Regions from separate parts of the Pseudoalteromonas sp. SWN166 genome, predicted to be linked through region 2. Evidence: riboswitches for the same ligand, from Rfam matches in the RefSeq annotation. Region 2 holds a riboswitch; the other holds the start of a gene.
What was found. A riboswitch is a leader RNA that binds a small molecule or an ion and turns the genes downstream of it on or off. The one in region 2 is predicted to bind lysine.

Region 1: another riboswitch for lysine. It lies ahead of dapA (4-hydroxy-tetrahydrodipicolinate synthase); the one in region 2 lies ahead of lysC (lysine-sensitive aspartokinase 3).

The regions. Positions count from the first base shown of each region.
Region 1 covers NZ_JADYXB010000012.1:53,586-61,302, reverse strand. Annotated here, with positions in the region: gene I6F49_RS09505 (protein adenylyltransferase SelO) at 1-840, opposite strand, end outside; gene I6F49_RS09500 (DNA-3-methyladenine glycosylase I) at 852-1,547, opposite strand; lysine riboswitch at 1,740-1,939, shown strand; gene dapA (4-hydroxy-tetrahydrodipicolinate synthase) at 2,130-3,014, shown strand; gene I6F49_RS09490 (2,3,4,5-tetrahydropyridine-2,6-dicarboxylate N-succinyltransferase) at 3,030-3,770, shown strand; gene I6F49_RS09485 (PLP-dependent decarboxylase) at 3,770-4,975, shown strand; gene I6F49_RS09480 (succinylglutamate desuccinylase/aspartoacylase family protein) at 4,981-6,102, shown strand; gene I6F49_RS09475 (phospholipase A) at 6,310-7,344, shown strand; gene I6F49_RS09470 (bifunctional GNAT family N-acetyltransferase/hotdog fold thioesterase) at 7,417-7,717, opposite strand, start outside.
Region 2 covers NZ_JADYXB010000010.1:96,375-104,091, forward strand. Annotated here, with positions in the region: gene I6F49_RS08440 (hypothetical protein) at 1-457, opposite strand, end outside; gene nhaD (sodium:proton antiporter NhaD) at 680-1,927, shown strand; lysine riboswitch at 2,029-2,201, shown strand; gene lysC (lysine-sensitive aspartokinase 3) at 2,277-3,680, shown strand; gene I6F49_RS08455 (4'-phosphopantetheinyl transferase family protein) at 3,769-4,527, opposite strand; gene I6F49_RS08460 (sodium-dependent transporter) at 4,669-5,991, shown strand; gene I6F49_RS08465 (2-hydroxyacid dehydrogenase) at 6,087-7,067, opposite strand; gene I6F49_RS08470 (glutathione peroxidase) at 7,166-7,717, opposite strand, start outside.

The DNA.
Region 1 (7,717 bases), on a different contig from region 2:
AAAGGCATAACGACCTTGTTTATCGATAGAGCTAAACACGGTGTCAAAATCAAAATTATTCATCATGGCGCAGGGGCCGTAATCAATGGTTTCTCCACTTACTAGCGTATTATCGGTATTCATTACTCCATGAATAAAGCCAACACGCATCCAGCTCACAACTAGCTTAACTTGGTTTTTAATCACAGCGCCTAAAAATGCTAAATAACGCTGCGATCCTGTATCGGTTATTTCTGGGTAGTGTCGCTCTATAGCTAAATCGGCTAAATTTTTAAGTCCTTCAACATCGCCTTGCGTCGCTAAATATTGAAACGAGCCAACACGAATATGGCTCGTTGCTAAACGAGTCACTATGGCGCCTGCTTGTGGTGGATTACGATAAACCGTTTCACCACTACCAACAACCGCTAAGCAGCGTGTGGTTTTAATGCCTAGTGCATGCATTGCCTCGCTCATTACGTATTCACGAATAGCAGGACCAAGAGCACAACGTCCATCTCCCCCTCTTGAGTAAGGAGTAGCACCAGAGCCTTTTAATTGAATATCCCACAACTGGTTTTTATCATCATTAATAGCGCCCAATAAATGCGCTCGCCCATCGCCTAAACGTGGTGAAAAATGTCCAAATTGGTGCCCAGAGTAACCAAGTGCTACCGCAGGAATCGCCTGTTTCTCGTTACCGCTAAAAGTGCTAGCACGCAAATCAGCTGCAACGTTAATATTAAACTCTTTTGCTAAGCTCTCGTTCCACAGCAATAACTGAGGAGAGGCAACACTTGCAGGGAAATCTTCTATCGCAAAGTTTTCCGTAATGTCTGTGTATCTTGGCACTAATTTCATGGTAATTCCTATTATTGCTGACTTATACCAACACGGTTGTCACCAACGCCATAAGCAACAATTAAACTTAACTCTTGCATACTTAAGCCGCTTTGCTTTTGCATTTCATTAAAAAAAGCTTGGGCAGCACTCAGTGATTTTTTAGTTTGTAAGCCGCCGTCTATAATTTTATGAGCACGTAAGTAATTCTCTACATCGCGTGATAGTAAAAAAGTATCTTTACCAAGTGCTCGTAGCGCATAAGGTCCTGTATTTCCGCCTAAACGCGAACCATGTTTTTTTAAATACGCCCATAAACCAATAATATCGTCTGCTGGCCAATTAGCGACAAACTGGCTAAAACTGCCATGTTCCCCTGCTATTTCGTGGATCATGTAAGCATTTTCGGTAATTGTTTTTACTTTTTTATAGTTACGAACGATTCGCTCATCCGTTGCTTTTTGTTCCAGCATATCAGGTGGCATCATTAATAACTTATCAACGCTAAAATTCCAAAAAACCTCTCTAAAGCCTGGCCACTTATTATTAATGACTGACCAATAAAAGCCGCTTTGAAATACTTTTCGAGTAAATTCCTCAAGCCAATCGTCGTCACTTAACGTGCTTAGTTGTTTTTTAGATAGCGGTTTTGCAAGTAATAACTTAAGCATTTTTTCGGAGCCTTTTCGCTCTACCGCTCGCTTATAAATATCGCTAAATTTTTCCATACTAATTAAATACCTCACTACTTATATTGCTAGTGTACGAGAAAAGCACCCAATACGTAACCACTCCCATTATGGATGAATGAATATGCATTTAGTCGCTTGACACCTAGACGGCTTAAATGCTTTAATCGCCGTAATTACCCTATTTAAATTGCACAGGTTTGTAAGTTTTTACTCTACAAACAGGTGTAAAGGGCTAGAAGAGGTGCGTTATTCAGGTAGCGTATGTTAGGAGCGCAAACTCCAGTGAGCATACGTGAGGGGAATTAACGCCGAGAAGTAACCACTTTTGCGAGGTGTTTATTTCGGGCGACTAGGTTGAACCCTAGCGACTGTCACCAATAGCTGCTTATAAAAGCAGCTTATTAGTTTGGTGGAGAGCTTCTGGTCTTAAATATTAAGGCCGTGCGCCCTATTATTTTAAGCCCATTCGCTCTTCGAATTATTAGTTCGAACGACGTTAATGCGGCTCCTTCCATAAAGCTTTTTAACTCTTCGAATAATACCAATTGCATTAAATTAGTTATCGCTAAAATGATCACGTTTTTAATAAAGTTGGTACAAATTATAAGTTCGTGAGAGATGATCAACAACTTCAATTTAAACGACTACTCATTGTGGACCGCGCTCGTAACGCCATTTGATCAACACGGCGATGTTGACTACAACACGTTAACTAAACTGGTTAGCGATCAAGAAGCGGCACATAACGGTATTTTACTACTTGGCAGTACGGGCGAAGGTTTAGCACTCACGCTAAAAGAGCAACAAGCCATTGTTGAACACGTATGCCAACTAAAACCAGCAGTACCACTCATGGTTGCTGTGGGCGGTAGTAACTTAAAGCAACAAATTGAGTGGGTTAACTACTGTAATACACTCCCAATTCATAGCTTTTTACTTGGCTCACCGCTTTATGCAAAGCCTGGCGCTATAGGTCAAACTCATTGGTTTGAAAGCCTACTTAATGCAAGTGTTCACCCGTGTATGCTTTATAACGTACCGGGTCGAAGTGCTGTTAGCATTCCAACGGCAACAATTCAAAACTTACAAAATAATAAAAATTTATGGGCACTAAAAGAAGCGAGCGGCAGCATTGCTCAGTTTGAAGCTTATCGCCAAGCAGCGCCTAATTTAGCTATTTTTAGTGGCGACGATGCGCTAATGCCATATTTTGCCCAAGCCGGTGCAAAAGGTTTAGTGTCGGTAGCTGCAAATGCATGGCCCGCACAAACTCACGAGTTTGTTAAACGCAGCTTAAGTGGTCAACACCCTAATTTATTTGCCCAGTGGTCAAGCGCTATTAATAGCCTATTTGCTGTTGCAAACCCTATTCCCGTAAAGGTATTGATGCATTTGCAAGGTCGCTTAAGCAGCCCGCAACTTCGTCCACCTTTAACACACCTTGAGTTAACTCAAACCGATTGCATCACAACTGCAAACAACACCATTTTATCTTGGCATTAAATACAGGTTTTTATAATGAGCTGGTTAGAACTATTAAATAATTTAGAATCGGGCGCAGTACGCGCAGCATCACAAAACGAAAGCGGCCAATGGCAAGCTAACGTAGAAGTAAAACAAGGCATTTTGGATGCCTTCAAAAATGGCACTAATACTGAGTTTGCAGGTGGTTTTGTTGATAAACATAACTTAGCTCCGCAAGAATTTAGTACTGACGATGGCGTACGTATGGTGCCGGGTGGCTCTAGTGTTCGCCGTGGTGCTTATGTTGCTAAAGGCACGATTATTATGCCACCAGCGTATGTAAACATTGGTGCATACATCGACGAAGGCACAATGGTAGATAGCCACGCATTAGTTGGCTCGTGTGCACAAGTAGGTAAAAACGTACATTTAAGTGCTGCAGTGCAGCTTGGTGGTGTACTTGAGCCAATTGGTGCAAGCCCAGTAGTTGTAGAAGACGACGCCTTTATTGGCGCTGGCTGTATTATTGTTGAAGGTGTAGTCATTAAAAAAGGTGCAGTACTTGCCCCAGGCGTGCGTTTATCGGCGACTATTCCGGTATACGACTGCGTAAACGAGCGCCAACTAGATAAAGGCGAGCCAATCCCAGAATACGCGATTGTAATACCAGGCTCTCGCCCTGCGTCAAACGAGTGGGCGCGCGAGCAAGGCTTAAGCATGTCGTGTGCGTTAATTGTTAAATACCGCGACGAGAAAAGCGATGCATCGTTATTGCTTGAAGAGGTTTTACGATAATGAGCTTTTTGAGCACGCCTATCAAAACCGCTGTAAATACAATTACACAACAACTTGATACACCTTTTTTTGTTTACGACCTAGATCAACTAAACGCGCATCTTGCACGTTTAGTTGCGCAAACCGATGTAAAACTGTGGTACGCGGTAAAAGCAAATCCACTGTCTAAAATTATTCAAAGCTTAGACAACGCTGGTTTTAATTTTGACGTAGCAAGTAAAGGTGAGCTTGAGCAAGTGCTAGCACAAGGTATTAGCTCACAGCGCGTGCTCAACACAGGGCCTGCAAAAAGCCCTAAACAAATTAAACACTTTATTGAGCGCGGAGTACGTATATTCGTAGCCGAAAGCCTCAATCAAGTACGTTGGTTAAACCAACAAGCGCAACTGCAAAATACGCAGTTACAAGTATTACTCCGAGTGCAATTACGCTGGCCTGAAGGTGAAAAAAATCCACTGGGCGGCGACAGCCTTACACCGTTTGGTTTGGGTTGTGATGAGTGGCAAGCACTCAATGTAACCGACTACCCTGCACTTAAGTTTGACGGCTTACATATTTTTCAGTGGGGCAACATGCTTAGCACGCAAAAACTAAGCGACTTGTGGTCACAAATGATTGCACCTCTTAGCCAACTTGCCAGCGATTTAAATATTAGCCTTAAAATTCTCGATTTAGGTGGCGGTTTAGGTATTCCTTATACACAAAATGAAGCAACGCTTGATTGGGATGACTTAATAGCTGCGCTCGCTAAAATTAAAAATGATGCGGGTGTAGAGGAATTATGGATGGAACTTGGTCGTTATGCCGTTGGCGAATGTGGTCATTACGCAAACCCAGTAATAGAGCGCAAACAAAACTATAATCAACAGCAAGTCATTTTAAGCGGCGGTATAAACCACTTATTACGCCCTGCTGTTACCAGCCAAGATTTTCCTGCTGCGTTACTGCGTGAATCCAGTGCTAAAACTCAAGCGGTCACTTTATACGGCCCACTTTGTACAGCGCTTGATTGCTTGGGTGAACATAACTTACCAAGCGATTTAAATGAGCACGACTGGCTAGTGTTTAGCCAGTGCGGTGCTTACGGCTTTACCGAAAGTATGCCGTATTTTTTATGCCACGAGCTCGCCGGCGAGTACACATTGCAAAACGGTGAACTTACCTGTGTTCGCCAAGCCGAAAATGCCAGCCACTACTTAAGGTAATAAGCATGAGTAATACAACACACATCGGCCAAGAGAACATTGTAGTAGGGGAAGTTGCAAACGGCTTACCGCTTACAATTCCGGTGTATCGCCTAAAAGGTAATGGAACAGGACCAAGCGTTTATATTCAGGCCAATATGCATGGCGCTGAAGTGCAAGGCAACGCAGTTATTTTTCAGCTACTTGAGCAATTAAAACACCTAAACCTTAATGGCGATATTACATTAGTACCTTATGCTAACCCAATTGGTTGTAATCAAAAATCTGGCGAGTTTACCCTTGGCAGGTTCGATCCGATTACGGGCACTAATTGGAATCGCATGTATCACTACAATAAAAATTTAGTGGCACAGTTTGCACAAAATCATACCCAGTATGACGACGCGACATTAAAAAGTAACTTCAAACAGGCGCTTATTGACGAAGTAGACAGCAAACTTAACGGCCCTGCTTATTTACTTAATACGGGTAAACGCATTGCACTTAACCTACAAAAGCTCGCTCATCAGGCTGATATAGTACTCGATTTACACACAGGTCCTATTTCAAGCAAGCATTTGTACTGCCCAACCTATGCAACCGACAGCGCGCGTTACTTTAATATTGAGCATGTATTGCTTATTCCTAGTGATTTTGACGGTGCGATGGATGAAGCTAACTTTTGCCCATGGTGGCATTTAAGTGATGCACTTAGCGAGCAAGGTCGTGAATTATCAATACCTGTAGAAGCATTTACTGTAGAGCTAGGCAGCCAAGAAAAAATAGACTTAAAAGAAGCACTAAACGATGCTAACAGCATTTTAAGTTACTTAAATCACAAAGGTGTTTTACAAAACGCACCACATACGCCAGCTAATATCACTCGCTATGCATGTAATTTAGATGACTACTTTACTTATTACGCCCCCATTGGCGGCATGGTTGAATACATAGCCCCACTTGGCGGACACATTAAAGCCGGTGAGCCTATTGCTAATATTTTACGAATGGAGCGCTACTTAAGCGAGCAACCACTGCAAACACTTACTCTCGATTGCGATGCAATTGCCATTTTGCACTTTGCCTCGGCGAGTGTTAACCAAGGCACCGAACTTTATAAGTTTTTTACTAACATATTTGAGCTTTAGCTCACCCTTCTCATTGCGTGAGAGCACATAGTTAATGTGCATTAAAAAAGCGGCCTAGGCCGCTTTTTTTCTGATCTATATTTACTTTGTATACGTATAAACCTCGTTATAAATACAAATTCAGTAAAAGTTCACCGTTACATATGTAAAAAGACGTTATAATTAAATTAACGCATACAACACACCCCGAACCCACAAGGAATTACAATGAGCTGGCGCCACTGGATCACACTTTCTGCCTTAATAAGTACAGCTACCTTCGCACAAGAAGAAGTTGCTACAAATGAGCAAGACAACGACATCGAACTTGTAAAGCAGTGTATTTTAAATGAAGTAATTGGCGGAGATGGTAAACAAACATTAGACGATCTTCGTAAAAAGTGTTCAGCTCTTGAAGAAAACAAACAACTTACCGCGCTTGATAAACGCCAAGCTCGTGAAGAAGTAGGTAAAAAAAATAGAAATGTAATTACGCCACATAAGCGTAACTATATTTTACCGCTTTCGTACGTATCACACCCAAACGATCGCCCATTTGATGGCTTTGATGCACTAACCGACGACAACGACGGTGAACCGCTCGACAACTTAGAAGCAAAATACCAGCTATCGATAAAAGTGCCTCTTTACGATGATTTTTCGGATAAAGACCAAGCCATATTTTTTGGCTTTACACTGCAATCGTATTGGCAGCTTTATAACTCAGAAATTTCTTCTCCATTTCGTGAGACCAACTACGAACCAGAGATATTTTGGATAAATTACCTCGACCCAGAAAACGTATTATGGGGCGACGAAATGGCAATTGCTTTAGGTATTTCGCATCAGTCAAATGGTCGAAGCCAACCAAACTCACGTTCGTGGAACCGTATTTATGCAGACTTTATTTGGGAAAACAGAGGCTTTGTTTTTAGCTTTAAACCTTGGTACCGAATAGCTGAGGACGAAAAAGAAGATATTTTAGAAGCCAATGGCGACGACAACCCAGACATATATAAATACATGGGTTACTTTGAGTTTAGCGGCGCGTATCGTTTTCATGACCATGAATTTAGCTTTATGACACGTAACAACTTAAATTCAGATAATCGTGGTGCAATTCAACTCGACTGGTCGTTTCCTTTATGGGGCCGCGTTCGTGGTTATGCACAATACTTTAACGGTTATGGCGAAAGCTTAATTGATTACAATGCGGATGTAGAACGTATTGGTGTAGGTATATTATTAACCGATCTGCTGTGATACTTCCCTAAGTTTTACGCACGAAAAAGCCAAGCATCGCTTGGCTTTTTTGTGTTTTGAACAGCTAAACAGTTATTTTTTTACTACAAACTGTCCTTCAAATTCGGCAACCACGTTATCACCATCGTAAATAGTTACTGGCACTACGTAACTTGCTCTACCATCGGTTTCTAAATCGCTTAACTTGCCCTTACAGGTTTGTATATCAACACAGCCACGTGGGTCAGTAGTAAGCGGTTTTAAGTACTTAATGTTAGCATCGGCTAATACAATATTACCTTCAAGCCCAGCTTCTTTAAGTGCTAAGTACGTAGCGCCCCAACCTGTTAGCGTAGCCAAGCTATAAATAGAGCCTGCAAACATGGTGTTATGT
Region 2 (7,717 bases):
CAATATTTAAAATAGCGTTTTCGTTATGTGCGTATAGCTTCATTATTTTACGCACCCGATCATCCATAATGCGGCTGTAGCGGCGTAAATCGTCAAAGTCTTCTATTTCGCCAGCGTTATCTAGGCGGTTACCTAAGCGTGCTAGGTCGTCTACTAATACGCTAATTTCTTGCGCTAAACCTAAATGCTCTTCTTGCAGTAAAAACGTAGCAAAGTCGGCAATAGCACGATTTATTTCAAGCTGCGATGATTTAGCCAGTGGAATTAAAATATCTTGGTTTAACAAACGATTTGTTTCTTTATAAATACGCTCGTTTGACCAAGTAGGCTGTTTTTGTTTAATGGCGTTTTGTACGTCTTTCAGGCTAAAGTCAGCCATTTTAAAACGTTTAAATAATAGCTCTAGTACACCCCAATGTTCAGTTATGGTGTTTAGTAGCTTTTTAGCTGGGATCATAAGAGGTTACAACATCCTAGTATTTTATTATTGAGTTCTTTTAGAAGACTCATTATTACGTATTTTTAATTAACCTTGTCTGTATATAGTATTCGTTTTTAGGACCATTTAATAATAGTTTTTGCATAGAGGCAGTGCTAAAATTCGCGCCGTAAATAGGCACATGAAATGGAATGTTATTTGTGTGTTCTTTAAAACTATATCAAAGGTTGTTTAACTACCATGGTTTCCTCGATTATTCTAACCCTGATAGCGATTGCATTTTTACTGATCGTTATAGAAGATATAATCCATGTTAATAAAGCTAAAACCACGCTGTTTTTTGGTACGCTTTGCTGGATTCTTCTTTTTATATACCCACTTCACGGGCAAAGCCCCGATACAATTCAACACCTCCTAAACGAAAATATTTTAGAAATTGCCTCTCTATGGTTATTTTTAATGGCTGCAATGACCTTTGTCGCGTATTTAAATTCAAAGGGGTTTATAGAAAATATTGTGCACCGCGTTATGCCAAAAAGTATTAGCGAAAGAAAGCTGATGTTTTTGGTAGGTGGTTTTGCATTCTTGTTTTCGTCGATTTCAGACAACGTAACAGCCACGCTTATATCGCTTGCGGTTGTTATGTCGTTAAAACTTGAACCTAAAAAACTCATTAAATACGCCACGCTTATTGTGTTTGGGGTTAACTCAGGCGGGGTATCGTTAATAACCGGTGACGTAACCACACTGATGATATTTTTAGATGGCAAAGTAACCATAGCTCATTTATTGCTGCTTATAGCGCCAGCACTTGCAAGCGTTATGCTGTTAGCTGCGCTACTGTCTATCGGTATGAAAGGGCGAGTTGAATTTGCCGGTGCGGGTAAAACCCGCATTGAAAAAACCGACATTACCATTGCTGTTATATTTTTATCTACCGTAATTAGCACACTTACGCTTAGCGTAATTTACAGCGTACCGCCTTTACTCACCTTTTTGTTTGGCTTATCAGTTATGTTTTTAGTGGCGCAATTTTTAATGCGCAAAAAAGATATTAACAAAGACATAATCGATTTTGTTCGCGATATAGAATACGACACATTATTGTTTTTTGTAGGTGTACTTTTACTTGTAGGTGCATTAAAAGAAATTGGCATGTTGAGTAAATTTACCGACCTATACACGGTAATGGCGCCAGAGTACGCAAACTACTTAATGGGCATATTATCAGCAGGGGTCGATAACGTACCACTTACTGCTGCATTATTAAAAGCCGATATAGTAATGAGTCAACAACATTGGTTGTCGTTTACTTATGCAACGGGCGTGGGCGGTTCAATGCTTATTATTGGGTCGGCTGCGGGTATTATTGCCATGAGTAAAGTTAAAGCGCTTACCTTTATGAGCTACTTGCGTTTATCGCTGCATTTATTAATTTGTTACACGGTTGGATATGCGGGCTCGTATTACATGGGCAGTTTTATTTAACTCATAAATTATTAAATGCTTGACAGCTAGACGTCTAAACGATAACTTTCAATGCCCCGCTACTTAGTGGGGTTTTGTTTTATTAGCCACTGGTTAATAAAGCATTCAGAAGAGGTGCGATACTTAGGTACTTAATGTTAGGCGACGAAAGCCGATGATCATTAAAGAGGGAAGTACTCGCCGAGGAAAATAATGATACGTCGTCATTGTTTTTCGGTTTATGGGGCTGAATCCTCAAAACTGTCACCAATATAGGTGGAGAGCTTCTGGCAGTGGACTTATCTTCAAGCATTCCTTTGCCAAGTTCTTCTTGTTTTATTGCGATTTGGATATCGCGAAAGGAGACTAAATGACTACCCAATCAGCGCCACAAACAGTGCCTCAAACAGAGTTAAGCGCAAAATCAGATTACATCGTTGCCAAATTTGGCGGAACAAGTGTTGCCAATTTTGAAGCGATGAGTCGCTGTAGCGAAATTATTGTTGCAGATAAAAGCGTACGTATTGTTGCCGTGAGCGCTAGTGCCGGCGTAACTAACCACTTAGTTGCACTGTGTAAATCAAGTATTACCTCAAGTGAGCGCCAAGAACACATAAACGGTGTGCTTGCTATTCAACAAACTATTTTAGATGAGTTATCGCTTGATGCCGATTTAGCGGTTGGCTTTAACGAAACTCTAAAAGCATTTCAAACACTGGCTCAAGAGTCACTAACAACCGATCAGCAACACGATGAGCTACTGAGCTTTGGTGAGCGTTTATCGTCGTATTTGTTTGCTCAGGTGCTGCGTTTAAACGGTTTAAATGCCGATCGATTTGATGTACGCAAGGTGCTTAAAACCGACAGCCAATTTGGTAAAGCAACGCCCAATGTTGCAGCTACAGCGCAAGCTGCTAAAGAACATTTAATCCCGCTGTTAGATGAGCAGGTAATTGTGACTCAGGGCTTTGTTGGCAGCGACGAATACGGTCAAACCACAACGCTAGGACGTGGTGGTTCTGACTACAGCGCTGCATTATTAGCGGAAGCAATTAACGCTAAAAGCGTGCATATTTGGACCGACGTAGTGGGTATTTTTAGCACCGACCCGCGTTTGTGCGCAAAAGCGACGCCTATTGCACGTTTAAGTTTTGACGAAGCCGCTGAAATGGCAACCTTTGGCGCAAAAGTATTACACCCAGCAACTATTTTACCAGCAAGCCGTAGTCACATTAACGTATTTGTGGGTTCTAGTCGCGAGCCTGAGCGTGGCGGTACGTGGATTGAGCGCGAAAAATCGCAGCAACCTGGTATACGCGCAGTAACGCAACGTAAAAACCAAATATTGCTTACGCTTAAAAGCCCAGAAATGCTATTGGCTAGTGGCTTTTTAGCACGCGTATTTACACTATTAAGTGAATACAATATATCGGTAGATTTGGTAACCACATCAGAAATCAGCGTAGCTATAACCCTTGATAACGCGCAAAACGCCTCGCGGCCAGAGCTTGATCAAGAATGCCTAGATAAGCTTGCAGAATTTTGCCATGTGTCGGTAGAAAACAACCTAACATTGGTGGCACTTATTGGCTCTGAGATTCAATTACGCCAACACGAAATGAACTTAATGAGTGTACTAAAAGACTTTAACATTCGATTAATTTGTCACGGTGCTAGTAAGCACAACCTGTGCTTTTTAGTAGAGCAAACTGAGTCAGATAACGTAGTACAGTCTATTCATAGCCGTTTATTAGAAAACGATTTTGCTGCTTAAATAATTTTACTATTAAGAAGCGGTTATTCAGGAAAGCGATTTATTAAAGTTAACTAGTAAAATCAGTTAATAAAGTTACTTAACAAAATCAGTTAATAAAATCATTTAATAAAAAGCATCGCCAGTCGATGCTTTTTTTATGCACCACACTCACATCAAAACAAACATTGCTGTCACTGCTATCAGCTACAGTAACGTGATTGCTGCAAGCACTCAGCTTTGCATTATGTAATTCGTCAAACACATTGGGGCTAAGTAGTTTTGCAATAGGGCGGCTGGTGGCTTTAGCAAGTGACTCTTTTAATGTCCAAATTCTAAAAAACGTATCTGCTTGGGCTTGGGTATTAGTAGGCTTGGTGATAAGTGTAATTTCATCATTATGATAAAAATGCTTAGCAAGCTTTTCAAACGGGCGCTTTAGGCTTACTTTTTCAATATCAAACCCAAACTCGCTTTTATCAAAATTAAGCGCGACGCCAACCAAACCATGCGAGTGCGAAATGCAGGTATTAATAACATCACCACTTACATGTATTTGCAGCTTTGAGCTTGCCTCGTCAAATTCGGTACTCATTTTATTAAGCGCTACGTTCGCATGTTGCGGCTGCGTTATTTTAATAAGGTGTTTTAACAATAACCGCGTCGCTAAATATTCTTGCTTAGCTTGAGGGCTTTTGCGGCGGTTTATAATGGTTAACTCAAATGGGCTTAAGCAATCGGGTAAATTAAAGTCACTAAGCTCAAGTGTTTTAGCATTAAATAATAAAATACTGTTACTCGCTAAAGACAAATTTGCCAATTGAGTTGAAGTAATACTCAAAGCGTTTTTAAAATAGTGTTCAGTCATAAAAGCCCTAAAGCAAAAGAAGTCGCTGATATTGTGAGCGGTTAACGCCACTAATAAAGGCTGGGTACAATTTTATTACTCAGCTGGCATGAAATATGGTTTAATTCACAATAATCAAAATAATAACAGATTTGTAGATGTATGGCACAAGTGCGTGATGGGTTTCAAAGCCGACTTGGTTTTGTTTTAGCCGCTGCTGGCGCAGCAGTGGGTTTAGGTAATATTTGGGGTTTTCCTACGCAAGCGGCCAACCATGGCGGCGGTGCATTTTTATTGGTTTATTTTATTGTTATATTTTTACTTGCGCTTCCTGCGCTGTATACCGAACTTTATTTAGGTCACAAAGCACAAGCTAATCCTGTAAAAGCATTGGGCGATGCATGGCAAAACACTAACCGTAAAGTTGGTGCTGCGGCAGGTTATATTGGCCTTGCAGGCGCAGTTGTTATGCTAAGTTTTTACTCAATAGTGGCAGGGTGGATGCTCTCGTACGCTATTGAACCTATAACCACCTTTTTTGGATTTACAGGCGCAAGCGAGTTTTTACATAGCGACTCAGTGCTGCGTAATTTTGTATTTACGCCGCTTATGCTTATTTTAACTGCCAGTATTATTTTAAAAGGGGTTAAATCGGGAATCGAAACCTGGTCGCGCCGTTTAATGCCACTGCTACTCATATTGCTTGTTGGTTTAATTGCCTACATTGCTACACTTGATGGCGCAAGCGAAGGCTTTGCCGCGTATTTAATTCCTGATTTTAGCCAAATACTCGACCCTAATTTAATTATTGCCGCAATGGGGCAAGCGTTCTTTTCGCTCTCACTAGGTGTAGGCTGTATGATGATTTACGGCTCGTACTTACAACCAGATGCTAATTTACCAAAGCTCACCGCAGGTGTTGCTTTACTTGATACCAGTGTGGCGTTTTTAGCGGGGTTACTTATTATTCCTGCTATTTATGTTGCGCAGCACAACGGTGTTGAAGTATTTAGTGGCGGAAAGCTTATTGGCGAAGGGCAACTTATTTTTGCTATTTTACCTGCGCTATTTAGCACTATGGGCGAAATTGGCTTATTAGTCGGTTTATTGTTTTTTGTATTAATGTCTATCGCATCGGTTACGTCAACTATATCGACCACCGAAATTCCGGTCGCGTTTTTAGTCGAAAACCATAACGTTAGCCGCACCAAAGCAACATGGGCAGTTAGCGCCGTTGTACTTGTGTGTGCAAGCGCCATTATATTAAATTTTGATTGGTTATTTGGCTTAGTCATTATGCTATTTACCCAATACCAATTACCGCTTATGGGCTTGTTTTACTTTATTACGGTAGGTTGGATGTGGCAGCGTGGTAATAAATTACATCAAGCAACAACCGGCTTACATTACTGGTTTGCTCAGTATATTCGTTTTGTTTGCCCAATATTAATGACCTTGGTATTTGCAAACGTCGCCTTTGGTTAATTTTATCTAAACCCTAAAAGTAGATTAATAAAGCGAAGTGAGTTTAAAACGCACTTCGCTTTTTTGTGCGTGTTGTTTAGGTAAAGCCTAGGTCTTTATAAAACCTCATTAGTTAAAGATTTACCTTCATTTACTTCCAGCGCGTTAAGTAGGGTTGTGTTTGCTATTTCGGTAAGTGCTTCTTGGGTAAAAAAGCCCTGATGCCCCGTTACTAAAACATTTTTAAAGCTCACTAAGCGCGAAAATATATCGTCTTGGTTTATTTCGTCACTGTGATTTTTAAAAAATAGCTCCGACTCTTGCTCGTATACGTCGAGCCCCAAGTAGCCTAGTTTTTTAGTTTTAAGCGCGCTAATACACGCGTTACTATCAAGCAGTGCTCCGCGAGAGGTGTTAATAAGCATAACGCCGGTTTTCATTTTGCTAAACGCCTCGTCATTTATTAAATGATGAGTTTGCTCGGTAAGTGGGCAATGCAAAGAAATCACATCGCTTTGGCTAAGCAAGGTGTTTATATCGGTAATAGTATAATTGCCAGGTTGTGCGTAGGGGTCGCACACTAATACTTTAGTGCCAAAGCCATTTAAAATGTTACACAGCGCAAGGCCAATTTTACCGCAGCCCACAATACCCACGGTTTTATTGTGCAAGTTAAAACCGAGTAATCCGTTTAAATCAAAATTATCTTCGCGAACGCGGTTATACGCTTTATGGGTTTTACGGCTAAGCGTTAGCATAAGTGCTATGCAGTGCTCAGCTACTGCTTCTGGGCTGTATGCTGGTACGCGTAATACCTTTAATTTATGTGCTTTTGCTGCAGGTAAATCAACGTTATTAAACCCTGCACAACGCAGCAAAATAGTGTTTATGCCTTGGCTTGCCAGTTGCTCAATAACAGCGGCGTTTACGGTGTCGTTAACAAACACGCATATGGCATCAAACCCGCTTGCTAAAATAGCGGTTTGTTCGCTCAGAGCTTGCTCAAAATACGTTATTTTTATATCGCACTGATCGCGTGTACTTTGTTCAAAAAAAGGCAGTTCGTACTTTTGAGTACTAAAAAAAGCAATGTTCATGGTAATAGCCTCGACGCTTAAGGAGTATTATTTATTACTAATACAATAAACTACTTTATAAACCTGTGCTTTAGTAGTACGCATTTTATTGATTTAAATTAAGCCTTAAGCGGAGCCTTACTTGAGGTAAACAAAGGTATTTTTGAAGATGCCTTTTTACCATCTTTAGCTGCGCTTAACTTTGCGGCTTGCAGTAAGTTGCTTTCTATTACTTGTATAAGTGTTTCGGGCTTAGTGCGCGGAGCATAACGTGCAACAAGTTGCCCTTGTGAGTTAATTAAAAACTTAGTGAAATTCCACTTAATAGCACGGTTTTGCGAAATACCCCGCGTATGCGACTTTAAATAATTAAACAACGGGTGTGTTTCTGGCCCGTTTACCATTACCTTACCAAATACCTCAAACGACACATTAAATTGCTCTTGGTAAAAGTCTTTAATGGCTAAGTTATCAAGCGGCTCATTTTGACCAAACTGGTTACATGGAAACGCAAGCACAGTAAAACCATGGCCTTTGTATTGCTGATAGAGCTTTTCGAGCGCGTTTAATTGCACCGAAAAATTACACTTACACGCTGTATTAACAATAAGTACGGTTTTTCCCTGTAAGTTGCTAAGAGAAAAATTTTCGCTGTTATAAAGTGGTGCATT